Regions from separate parts of the Streptomyces sp. NPDC020299 genome, predicted to be linked through region 2. Evidence: riboswitches for the same ligand, from Rfam matches in the RefSeq annotation. Region 2 holds a riboswitch; each other region holds the start of a gene.

The links. Region 2 has a riboswitch for cyclic di-AMP ahead of ACH45E_RS07900 (M23 family metallopeptidase). Riboswitches for the same ligand answer to the same signal wherever they lie in the genome.
Positions count from the first base shown of each region.
Region 1: linked by a shared signal. The riboswitch ahead of ACH45E_RS24760 (M23 family metallopeptidase) and the one ahead of ACH45E_RS07900 (M23 family metallopeptidase) in region 2 are both predicted to bind cyclic di-AMP.
Region 3: linked by a shared signal. The riboswitch ahead of ACH45E_RS20580 (transglycosylase family protein) and the one ahead of ACH45E_RS07900 (M23 family metallopeptidase) in region 2 are both predicted to bind cyclic di-AMP.
Region 4: linked by a shared signal. The riboswitch ahead of ACH45E_RS27420 (LysM peptidoglycan-binding domain-containing M23 family metallopeptidase) and the one ahead of ACH45E_RS07900 (M23 family metallopeptidase) in region 2 are both predicted to bind cyclic di-AMP.

Region 1 is NZ_JBIRWL010000010.1:19,572-22,491, reverse strand. It holds gene ACH45E_RS24765 (GntR family transcriptional regulator) at 1-569, opposite strand, end outside; gene ACH45E_RS24760 (M23 family metallopeptidase) at 766-1,536, opposite strand; cyclic di-AMP (ydaO/yuaA leader) riboswitch at 1,550-1,711, opposite strand; gene ACH45E_RS24755 (pitrilysin family protein) at 1,959-2,920, opposite strand, start outside.
Region 2 is NZ_JBIRWL010000003.1:21,648-24,567, forward strand. It holds gene ACH45E_RS07900 (M23 family metallopeptidase) at 1-943, opposite strand, end outside; cyclic di-AMP (ydaO/yuaA leader) riboswitch at 954-1,116, opposite strand; tRNA gene ACH45E_RS07905 (tRNA-Met) at 1,346-1,419, opposite strand; gene ACH45E_RS07910 (dihydrofolate reductase family protein) at 1,490-2,620, opposite strand; gene ACH45E_RS07915 (MarR family transcriptional regulator) at 2,716-2,920, shown strand, end outside.
Region 3 is NZ_JBIRWL010000007.1:345,081-348,000, reverse strand. It holds gene eno (phosphopyruvate hydratase) at 1-846, opposite strand, end outside; gene ACH45E_RS20580 (transglycosylase family protein) at 1,167-1,871, opposite strand; cyclic di-AMP (ydaO/yuaA leader) riboswitch at 1,876-2,060, opposite strand; gene ACH45E_RS20575 (transglycosylase family protein) at 2,243-2,920, opposite strand, start outside.
Region 4 is NZ_JBIRWL010000011.1:189,735-192,654, reverse strand. It holds gene ACH45E_RS27425 (SGNH/GDSL hydrolase family protein) at 1-415, opposite strand, end outside; gene ACH45E_RS27420 (LysM peptidoglycan-binding domain-containing M23 family metallopeptidase) at 616-1,539, opposite strand; cyclic di-AMP (ydaO/yuaA leader) riboswitch at 1,544-1,703, opposite strand; gene ACH45E_RS27415 (alpha-galactosidase) at 2,010-2,920, opposite strand, start outside.

The DNA of each region.
Region 1 (2,920 bases), on a different contig from region 2:
GCCCTGGCGCGCTCGCCGTCGCCGCGCGCCACCGCGTCCACGATGGCGCCGTGCTCGGTCCAGGACTCCACCGGGTCGGCGGGCGCCTCCACCGTGTACATCCAGGTGATCTTGTGCCGCAGCTGGGTCAGTACGGAGGTCAGGGCGTGGCTGCCACAGGCCTGGGCGAGCGTCTCGTGGAACCAGCCGCCCAGGGAGCGCAGGTCGTCGCTGCTGCCCCTGCGGGCCCGCTCCTGGCCCAGCCGTACCAGGCCGCGCAGCACCTTGAGATGGGCCTCGGTGCGCCGCTGGGCGGCCCGGGCGGCGCCGAGCGGCTCCATCAGCATGCGCATCTCCAGCAGGTCCGCGGCCTCCTGCTCGGTCGGCTCGGCGACGCACGCGCCCGCGTGCCGCCGGGTCACCACGAACCCCTCGGCCTCCAGGGTGCGCAGGGCCTCGCGGACGGGGACGCGCGAGACGCCGTAGCGGCGGGCGAGGAGTTCCTCCGTGAGGCGGCCGCCGCGCTCGTGGACTCCGGCCACGATGTCGTCCCGGATCGCCGTGCATACCGAGTGCGCCGGAATACGCATGACCGACCTCCGCCTTAATCCCCGTGAAACGCCGTCGATGGGCGCCCGTTCCGTGACTCTATTGCAATGAGCGGGAATTTCCGACGGCGGGTCGGAATCCATGGATATTTTTTGGACAGCGAGGGGCGGCTGGGCGTTCGAAAACCACGAAAGCCCCGGCTCGTGGGCCGGGGCTTCGGGTGGGGGTGGGTCTTCGTCAGACGTTCACGCCGTGCTTGCGGAGGTAGGAGACGGGGTCGACGTCCGAGCCGTACTCGGGGCCGGTGCGGGCCTCGAAGTGGAGGTGCGGCCCGGTGGTGTTGCCGGTCGAGCCGGACAGGCCGATCTGCTGGCCCGGGGTGACCTTCTGGCCCACCGAGACGCCGATGGACGACAGATGGCCGTACTGGGTGTACATGCCGTCGGCCATCTTGATCACGATCTGGTTGCCGTACGCCCCGCCCCAGCCGGTGGACACCACGGTGCCGGAGCCGACCGCATGGACCGCGGTGCCGCTCGCGGCGTGGAAGTCGATGCCGGTGTGCGAGCCGGAGGACCACAGGGAGCTGCTGGCCTGGTAGCCGGTGGAGACGTAGGACCCGGTGATCGGTGCCACGAACGCGTTGAGCCGCTCGCGCTCGGCCGCGCGGGCCGCCCGCGCCTTGGCCTCGCGCGCCTTCTCCGCCTGTGCGCGGGCCTGCTCGGCGGCCTTCTTCCGCGCCGCTTCCTCGGCCGCCTTCAGATCGGCGGCCTCCTGCTGGGCGGCGGCCTGGGCGTCGATGTGCTCGGGGACCGATTCGCTGATGGTGATGACCGGGGTGAGGGCGGTCTGCTCGGGCGCCGGCGCGGGCTCGGCGGCGAGCGCCGGGGCGGCCAGGCTGCCGACGGCACCGGTGGTGGCGAGGGCGGCGACGCCCGCCGCGCGGGCGGTGGTGCGGTGCATCCGGCTGGGACGGCGGTGCTTCCCGGTGGCGCGGGTGAACGCCATGAAGTGGCTGGTCCTTTCCTTCCTTCTCGCCTACCGGGTTAGCTGACGGGTTCGGAGCAGGAAGGTCTCCTACGGGCCCCCTCGCGGTGTGCGCGGGCGTCCGATTCACCCCAAGGGACGATGGGTCCCCGGCTCCCCTGGCTCGCGCCGTACGGGGACTCGGCGATCGCTGTCCGGTGCCGCGGTTGCGGCGCACTGCCTGACGAACAGCCTGCTTGACGCTAAGGGCCGCGACTTTCAATCCTCAAACGCAACAGGGTTTTTGTAGCGCACGCCACAGGGCAGACAGGCAACCTCCGCCCCAATTCGGACATCTGGCCAGAGGCATGGGGAGCGGACCGGGGAACGGCGTGGGGCCCAGGTGACACATCGTCACCTGGGCCCCACGCGCGCGTGCCGCTGTCGCTCGGCTGTCGCTCCGGCTACTCGGCCGGCACGACGGAGACCTCGCCGATGCCGAGGGCCTCGACCGGCTCCTTGATCTGTGCCGCGTCCCCGACCAGGATCGTCACCAGACGGTCCACCGGGAAGGCGTTGACGACCGCCGCGGTGGCCTCCACGGTGCCGCTCGCGGCGAGCTGCCGGTACAGCGTCGCCTGGAAGTCGTCGGGCAGGTGCTGCTCCACCTGGTCGGCCAGCGTGCTCGCCACGGCCGCTGCCGTCTCGTACTTCAGCGGCGCCACCCCGACGAGGTTCTGCACGGCCACGTCGCGCTCGGCGTCGGTGAGCCCCTCCGCGGCGAGCGTGCGCAGCACCGCCCACAGGTCCTGGAGGGCGGGACCGGTGTTCGGGGTGTCCACGGAGCCGCTGATGGCCAGCATCGAGGCGCCGTTGCCCTCGGGGCCGGACCTGAGGACCTGACCGAACGCGCGGACGCCGTAGGTGTAGCCCTTCTCCTCGCGCAGGACGCGGTCCAGGCGGGAGGTGAGGGTGCCGCCGAGGCAGTAGGTGCCGAGCACCTGGGCCGGCCACACCCGGTCGTGCCGGTCGGCGCCCACACGGCCGATGAGCAGCTGGGTCTGGACGGCGCCGGGGCGGTCGACGATGACGACGCGTCCGGTGTCGTCGGCGGTCACCGGCGGCACCGGGCGCGGCTGCGCCGCGGAGCCGCTCCACGCGCCCAGGGTCTCGCCGAGCAGCTCGTCGAGGTCGATGCCGGTGAGGTCGCCGACCACGACGGCGGTGGCGGTGGCGGGCCGCACGTGCCGCTCGTAGAAGGCGCGGACGGCCGCCGAGTCGATCTTGGCGACGGTGTCCTCGGTGCCCTGGCGGGGCCGGGACATGCGGGCGGTCGCCGGGAAGAGCTGCCGGGACAGTTCCTTGGCGGCGCGGCGGGAGGGGTTGGCCAGCTCGTGCGGGATCTCGTCGAGGCGGTTGCGCACCA
Region 2 (2,920 bases):
GGCCGGTGACGTTGCCGGTGGCGCCGACACGGCCGATGACCTCACCGGTGCCGACCTTCTGGCCGACCTTCACGTTGATCGAGGACTGGTGGCAGAACCACAGCTCGGTGCCGTCGTCGAGGGTGAGGATGGTGCGGTAGCCGTAGGCGCCGGCCCAGCCCGCCTCGGTGATCGTGCCGCTGTGGATGGCCTTGATGAGCGTGCCGGTCGGCGCCGCGAAGTCGAGGCCGGTGTGGTAGCCGGAGGACCACATGGCGCCGGGCTGGCCGAAGGTGCCGGTGATCGTGTACGAGGAGGTCGGCAGCGTGTACTGCTTGGCCAGCTTGGCGAGGCGGTCGGCCTCGGCCTGCTTCTTGGCGACGGCCTCCGCCTTGTCCTTGGCGGCGGTGGCCTGGGCCGCGGCTTCCTTCTCGGCCTTGGCGGCAGCGGCGGTGGACTGCTTCTCCGCGGCGGCCACGGCTGCGGCGGTCGCCTTGTTGTCGACCTGGCTCTTCTGCTGTTCGGCCTGCGCCATGATCCGGTTGCGCAGGGCCTCGCCGGCGTCGTGGCTGTCCTGGTCGCTGTCGGCGGTGGCCACGCCGACGTGGCTCAGGCCGGCCGCGGTGGCCTTGGCACCGCCCGCGTCGTCGCCCAGCAGGGAGCCGACGGAGGGCAGGTCGGGCATGGAGATGTGGACCGGCGGCTTGCCGGTGTTGGCGCTGGCCATGCCGCCCGCGCCGACGGCGGCTATCACGCCGACGCCCAGGACGGTGGAGCTGCGGGCGAGCCCGCCGCCGCGCTGCTTGCTGACGCGGTGCCGGCCGCGTACCGGGGTGAGGGACTCCTCGGTGGGGTTCCACTCCTCCCAGGGGCCCTCGTCGGTGCGGTACTCGCCGTAGCCGAAGGTGTCGGTGCGCTGGCTCGGCACGAACGGGGCTGTGGGGGCAGGCCGGTTGGACGCCACGCGGGCGTGCTCCTTCCTTCCGTAACGCCTACCGGGTTAGCTGACGGGTTCGGAGCGGGAAGGTCTCCTACGCGCGTATACCGGTCGTGAACCCAAGTTCACGACGGTGTTCGCGTGATTCACCCCAAGTGGTGGTTCCCCGGTTCCCTTGCGGGATTCGGCATGTGCGCACGGAGCCGTCGCGGGTGACGGCTGGGACGACCGCGCTGCGTTATCGAACGTTAATAGAGCTACCGGTCAGTTTCCAAGCCGTTCGGCTTGATCATTATGGTTTTCACAGGAGACCTTTTAGGCCATGACCGGCGAAAATCGGGCGAGTTGAGTCCGGCTCGAGGTGGTCGGGGCCCGGGAAAGCACTCAGGGCCGGAATCCATGTACTGGATTCCGGCCCTGAGTCTTCAGTAGCGGGGACAGGATTTGAACCTGCGACCTCTGGGTTATGAGCCCAGCGAGCTACCGAGCTGCTCCACCCCGCGTCGTTGTGTCACCAGTGTACGTCATCCGCGGGGCTGCTCGCACACACCTTTCCGACCAGGGCTTCCGGGCTCAGCCCGGCAGGTGCCGGTTCGGTGCCTGCGCCGCCTCCTCGTACTCCGGCAGCACGACCACGTCCACGCCCCCGGCGGCCAGCAGCCCGCTCCCGTCGGCGCCGGTGACGAACGTGTCCGGCTCCCGCCAGGCCGTGACCACCCGCCGTATCCCCGTGTCGAGGATCAGCCGGGCACACGGCGCCGGCCGGGAGGCCCGCCGGGCGCACGGTTCGAGGCTGCTGTACACCGTGGCGCCGGCCAGCCGGGGGTCGCCGGACCGGATCTTGGCCAGGGCCGCCTCCTCCGCGTGGACCACGGGATCGTCCCCTTCGCGTGAGTGGCCACGCGCGAGTTCCGTACCGTCGGCGGCCACCACCACCGCCCCGACACTGAACGCCGTCCCCGAGGGCGGGCACAGCGCGGCCAGCTCGCAGGCGATCCGCAGCCAGTGACGGTCGGCCGCGACGGCCGCCGGGCCGGTGCCGGGCGCGGTCGGCTCGTAGCGCATCAGGACGACGTCCTCGATGCGGCGCGTCTCCAGCAGCCGCAGCCGCCCGGCCTGGTAGCCCCCGGGACCGAAGAGACGCGGAGCGTGCGGGTCGCCCACGAAAAGGGGGGCCAGGACGAGCTGCAGCTCGTCGGCCAGGCCCTCCCGCAGCAGCTGGGTGTGGACGGTGCCGCCGCCCTCGACCATCAGGCGGCGCACCCCGCGCACCGCGTACAGGTGTTCGAGCAGGGCGGGCCAGTCGAGATCCTCGCCCAGTGGGACGACGTCGGCCGCGATGCCCAGGGCGCGGGCCCGCTCGGCGCCCTTGCCGGTCGTGTAGAGGACCTTCTCGCCACCGGTGTGCCAGAAGTTCGCGTCCGGGTCCAGGTCGCCGGAGCCGCTGACGGTGACCTTGAGGGGGTACTCCGCCCGTCCGGCGGCGAGCCGGGCCGCCCGCCGCTCGGCCGAGTTGACCAGCAGCCTCGGGTTGTCGGCGCGGATGGTGCCGGCGCCGACCAGGATCGCGTCGACGGACGCCCGTACCTCGTCGACCCGGTCGAAGTCGGCCGGGCTGGACAGCAGCAGCCGGTCGGGGCCGGTGTCGTCGAGGTACCCGTCGAGGGAGACGGCGGCGGACAGCAGGACGTACGGACGGGGCATCGACGCGCTCTCTTCGGGAGGCGGGCAACGGCGGATCCGGTGGCCGGGCGGACCCGGATCTTGGTTCAAGTTTGAAACAAACCTACACTGGTGGCATGACGACCCGCTGGCTCACCCCCGAGGAGCAGCGCGCATGGCGCGCCTACATGGCCGGCAGCCTCCTCCTGGAGGACGCGATCGACCGGCAGCTCCAGCAGGACACCGGTATGCCGCACCTGTACTACTCCATCCTGGCCAACCTCTCCGAGGCGCCGGAACACAGTCTGCGGATGACCGACCTCGCGGAGCAGGCGAAGATCA
Region 3 (2,920 bases), on a different contig from region 2:
GACGAGCGGGTAGGCCGCCACGAGCTCCTCGTAGTACTCCGTCATCTCGGCGGCGGAGCGGGACTTGCCCTCGAACTCGTACTTGCCGTCCTTGTAGAACTCGGACGCGGCGACGTCGAGCGCGAGCGCGATCTGCTCGCCCGGGATGTAGCCGGCCTGCTTGATGGCCTCGAGGATGAGGTCGAGGGCGGCGCGGTTGGACTCGAGGTTGGGGGCGAAGCCGCCCTCGTCGCCGAGGCCGGTGGACAGGCCCTTCGACTTCAGGACCTTCTTCAGGGTGTGGTAGACCTCGGCACCCCAGCGCAGCGCCTCGGAGAAGGACTCCGCGCCGATCGGGGCGATCATGAACTCCTGGATGTCCACGTTGGAGTCGGCGTGCGAGCCGCCGTTCAGGATGTTCATCATCGGCACCGGCAGCAGGTGCGCGTTCGGGCCGCCCAGGTAGCGGAAGAGGGGGAGGTCGCTGGCCTCGGAGGCGGCGTGGGCCACGGCGAGCGAGACGCCGAGGATGGCGTTGGCGCCGAGGGAGCCCTTGTTGTCGGTGGCGTCCAGGTCGAACATCGCCTGGTCGATCAGGCGCTGCTCGGTGGCGTCGTAGCCGACCAGCTCCGGGCCGATCTGCTCGATGACGGCGAGGACGGCCTTCTCGACGCCCTTGCCCAGGTAGCGGTTGGGGTCACCGTCGCGGAGCTCGATGGCCTCGAAGGCGCCCGTGGAGGCGCCGGACGGGACGGCGGCACGACCCGTGCTGCCGTCGTCGAGGCCGACCTCGACCTCGACCGTGGGATTGCCTCGGGAGTCCAGGATTTCCCGGGCTACGACGACGTCGATGGACGGCACGAGCATCTCCTTCTTGGATGTGACGCTGAAAGTGCGGGGCTGGTGTGCCTTGCGACTAGAGCCTAACCGTCCCGGGGCCATCGGCAGCCGACCGACCGCCTCGTGGACATGGCGACGGTACACATTGTTCCCCGTCGGAACAAAGGGCCGGAAGGGAAGAACCGGGGAAAAGACCGGGGAAAAGAAAAGACCCCGCCCCGGCGCGTACGGGGGAACACGCGCCGGAGCGGGGAGCCCCGTGGGGGACGGGGGGCGTGACCCTCACGGGGCCTCCATCATGGAGACCGCCGATATGAGGGCGCTGTGGTTCTGCTACCAGCCAGGTGTCACTTCAGGTGCAGCTGCTGGCCCGGGTAGATGACGTTGGCGTCGTCGATGATGTCCTTGTTCAGCTGGAACAGCTTCTGCCAGCCGCCGGCGACGTGGTGCTTCTCGGCGATCGAGCTGAGGGTGTCACCCTTGACGACCTTGTACTCGCCGTCGCCCTTCTCGACCTTCTTGCCGGTCGGGGTGGTGACGGTCTTCTTGGTGACGGTCTTCTCGGGGGCCTGGCGCTCCGTGGAGCGGTTGGCGGCCTGCTCGTCGGTCGAGCGGGTGCCGGCGCCGTTCGACGAGGAGCCGGCGGAGCTCGACGAGCTGCTGCTCGAACCGCTGTAGGTGGCGCCGGACAGACCCTTGCCGCAGACCGGCCAGGCACCCTTGCCCTGCGCGGCGAGGACCTTCTCGGCGACGGAGATCTGCTGGGACTTGGAGGCCTGGTTGGCCTGGGAGGCGTACTGCGTGCCGCCGTACGCGGCCCAGGTGGAGGCGGAGAACTGCAGACCGCCGTAGTAGCCGTTACCGGTGTTGATGGACCAGTTGCCGCCGGACTCGCACTGGGCGACCGCGTCCCACTCGGAGGCGGTGGCAGCGGAGGCGTTGCCGGCCGCCATCAGCGGGGCGGCGACGGCGGCACCGGTGACACCGGCGACAGCGATGGCGCGAACGGCCTTGGACGGACGACGGTGCTTGCCCTTGCCGGAAAACAGCATGGATCGATCCCCTCACCGACGCCTGCGAGGTGAGCTGTCGGGTTCGGGCCGGTTGAGTTGCCCGGCCGCACCTCGCGTGGTTCTCGTGCGAGGCGCGGCTTCACCCCTAGCCGTCCCCGGCGGTCTCTCGACCTCCGGGCCCGGCGCTTACCTTGGGTCCCCCGCTCCTGCCTACGGCGCTTGACGCGACGACTGTTCCCGGGCAGCCGCTGGCAGGATTCGGCGTTGCGGCGGCCGGGGCCCGCATTGGCGAGCGGTCATGACCGTAGACACGCGATCCGGTGAAATTCAAAGACGATCAGGGCTTCTGAGACTCATCCCACACTTTCACCAAACCGGACATCAAGCCCAAAACAGGGCGTCAACTCCCGCTACTTTGCACCCGTTTCGGCACTGAGTTCCAGGGTCTGACCGGGGGTGATGTTGTTCGGGTCGGTGCCGATGGCGTCCTTGTTGGCGGCGTAGAGCGCCCGCCATCCGCCGTCGAGGTCAAGGGAGTCGGCGATGGAGGCGAGGGTGTCACCGTCGCGCACGGTGTAGTCGCGTGCGGCGTGCCGGCCGGAGGCGCTGTCGGTGTGACTCTTTGTCACACTTTCGTCCGCACTGTCACCCCGATGACGGCCGCTGCTGCTCGCTCCGGTGTCCACAAGACTCCAAGAACCGCCGGTCTGCCATGAATCGTCCGATTCGGCGATCTCAGGGGACGCCGAGGACGAACCGTCGCTCCCCCCGGACTTCCCGGAGCCGGAAGATGCCGACTTGTCCGGCTTGGTGGAATCGTCCACACCCTTGGAGCCGGCGTCGGCACTCGAGCTCGGCGAGGGCGAGGCGTCCGACGAGGAGCCGGAATCGGACGACCCCGAATCCCCGGACGCCTTGGAGTCCTTGGACCCCTTGGAGTCCTTCGAATCGGAGGAACCAGACGAACCGGGTGAATTCGCGGAATTCGACGCGTTGGAGGAGTCGTCGGAGCCGGACGCCCCGGACCCCCCGACACCCGTGTCGACGTCCACCGAAGCGGAGTTCGACGTGAGGCCGGAGAGCAGGGC
Region 4 (2,920 bases), on a different contig from region 2:
CGTTGTACGTGGCGATCTTGCCGCGCAGATGCTTGAGCACGGGCACGCCACGCGTGTCGAAGCCGGTCGTCACCATGACCGTGCCCGCGACGGAGGTGAGCTGTGCCACCGCCAGCTCGAAGCGCTCGGCCACCTCGTCGGGGTCGGTGCCGGGGCGGATGATGTCGTTGCCGCCCGCGCAGAAGGACACCAGGTCCGGGGCGAGTTCGACGGCGCGCGGGAGCTGGTCCGCCACGATCTGGTCCAGCAGCTTGCCGCGCACCGCGAGGTTCGCGTACCTGAAGTCGCCCTCGGGCCGCCGGTCCGCGAGGAGGACCGCGAACCGGTCGGCCCAGCCGACGAACGCCCCGTCGGGGCCGGGGTCGCCCACGCCCTCGGTGAAGCTGTCCCCCACCGCCACGTACGACCCGATCACTGCTCTGTTGTCACTCTTCGAATCGTCTGCCACATCGGCCCATGATTCACCTTCCGATGTGACCTACGCGACCGTAATACGGGGTTGACGGACGGTGAGATAAGCCACGGCACCGAAGGGCGCCGGGCGGGAATACGCCCGCGCACACCGAAGACCGGACCCGGGGATCAGGGGTCCGGCCTTCGGTGGTCCAGGGACCGTCAGGCGACGGCGACGCCGTGCGAGCGGAGGTAGCCGACCGGGTCCACGTCCGAGCCGTAGTCCGGCGTGGTGCGGATCTCGAAGTGCAGGTGCGGGCCGGTCACGTTGCCGGTCGCGCCGGAGAGGCCTATCTGCCGGCCCGCGGCCACGGTCTGCCCGGCCGAGACGGAGATCGAGGAGAGGTGGCCGTACTGCGCGTAGTAGCCGTCGGCGAGCCTGATCACGACCTGGTTGCCGTAGGCGCCGCCCCAGCCGGCGGAGACGACCGTGCCCGCGCCCACGGCCTTGACGGAGGTGCCGGTCGGGACGACGAAGTCGACGCCCGTGTGGTAGCCGCTGGACCACATGCCGCCCGGCACGTGGTAGCCGGTGCCGATGGTGCCGCCCGACACCGGGAGGGTGAAGCCGGTGGCGGCGTTCGGCGCCGCGGCGGGCGCCGGCCGGGTCCGCGTGGCCGACCGCGAGGCCGAGGGCGTGGTCGTGTGCGCGGAGGACGAAGTCTTCCTGGAAGCGGAGGACTTGGTGCTCGTGCCGGTACCGGCGGCCTGCTTCCCGAGGGTCAGCTTCAGACCGGGGTGGATCAGCGAGGGATCGCTGCCGACGGCCTCGCGGTTGTCCGCGTAGAGCCGGTGCCAGCCGCCGCGGACGTCGTGCTCGTCGGCTATCTTCGCGAGCCAGTCGCCCGACCGGACCGTGTAGGTGTGCGCGCCCGCATGCGCTGCGGAGGCCTTCCGCTCGGCCACCGGCACGGCCTGGACGGCCTTTTCGGAAACGGAGTCCTTCGCGGTGGCCGCGGTGGCCGCATGGGCGCCGCCGGCCCCCATGAGGGGCAGCGCCAGCGCGGCGCCGCCGGTTCCGGCGACGGCGATGGAGCGGGTGAAACGCCGGTTCTTGGGACGGCGGTGCTTACCCTTCGCGGGCATGGCGAATTCCTCTCCGGCGCCTGCGAGGTGAGCTGTCGGGTTCGGGCTGGAGCTGCCCGGCCGCGCGCGGAGCACGGCTTCACCCCTAGCCGTCCCGGAGACCGGGACAGGCAGTCGTACCTGGTGGGTCCCCCGCTCCTGCCGTGCACGGGTGAGTGTGTCCGGGCTCCGGGCGGCGGCAGGATTCGGCGTTCCGTCCGGATTGGTGGCGAACGTAAGCGAGCGGGACACGAAGGGACAAGCAGATGGTTCCCTCTGTCCGTGTTTCGCTTGATCCGTTACGGGAATTCCCGGTCACCCTCCGTGAATTCCCTTCTCCTTCACCCCTTCAAATCCCAGGAAACTTATGCGGATTACGTGAACATGACGCACAACGGACGGTCACGAATATGACCCTCCTCACCACTCGACCCCCATTACCCCCTATTTCACGGTTAGTTATAACGAAGGACCCAATTCGGGCAGATTACTCAGATGCGTCGCAGCCGGATGACCGCCGCATCGAAGTCGCCGCGCAAACCCGTACGCAGCCCGTGGTGCAGCAGAACGGCACCCCGGTGGATTTCACCCGTTTCGCGGCATTCGTACGACGCCGTGGGGTCGAGGCCGCGCAGCCGCAGCGCGGGGACCGGCTCGCCGTACCGCTGCGCCTGGAGCCAGGCGAGGACGACCGTCTCGCCCCCGAGGACGTACTGCACCGCGCTCAGCCCGCCCTCCGGCGGCCGCAGCCGATGGAGGTCGCCGCGCTGCACGACCGGGCGGATCTTTTTGTAGAGCTCCACCCACTCCCGGGCCTCGGCGAGTTCCCCCTCCGTCCACTCCGAGAGGTCGCCACCGACGCCGAGAACCCCGGCCATGGCACTCACGAAGCGGAACTTCAGGGAGCTGACCCGGTCGTTGAGCTGGGTGTTCGGGCTGTCGGTGACCCAGGCGGCCATGACCCGCGCGGGATGGATCTGGCTGAAGCCGTGCTGGATGGCCAGCCGGTCCAGCGGGTCGGTGTTGTCGGAGGTCCACACCTGGTCCGTACGGCTCATGACGCCGAGGTCGATCCGGCCGCCACCACCCGAGCAGGACTCGAAGGCGACGCCCGGGTGGGCCGCCCGCAGCCGGTCGAGGAGCCCGTAGAAGCCCCGGACGTGGTCCACCCACAGGCGCTGCGGGTACGGCTCGGCGGGCCAGCCGGCGTCGGTGAAGCAGCGGTTGAAGTCCCACTTCACATAGTCGACCGGGGCGCTGGACAGGAGCCCGTCGAGCTGCTCCCAGAGGTACTGCCGGACCTCCTCGCGGGCGAGGTTGAGGACGAGCTGGTTGCGGAACTCCGTCCGCTTCCGTCCCGGCTGGAACTGCGCCCAGTCCGGGTGGGCGCGGTACAGCTCGC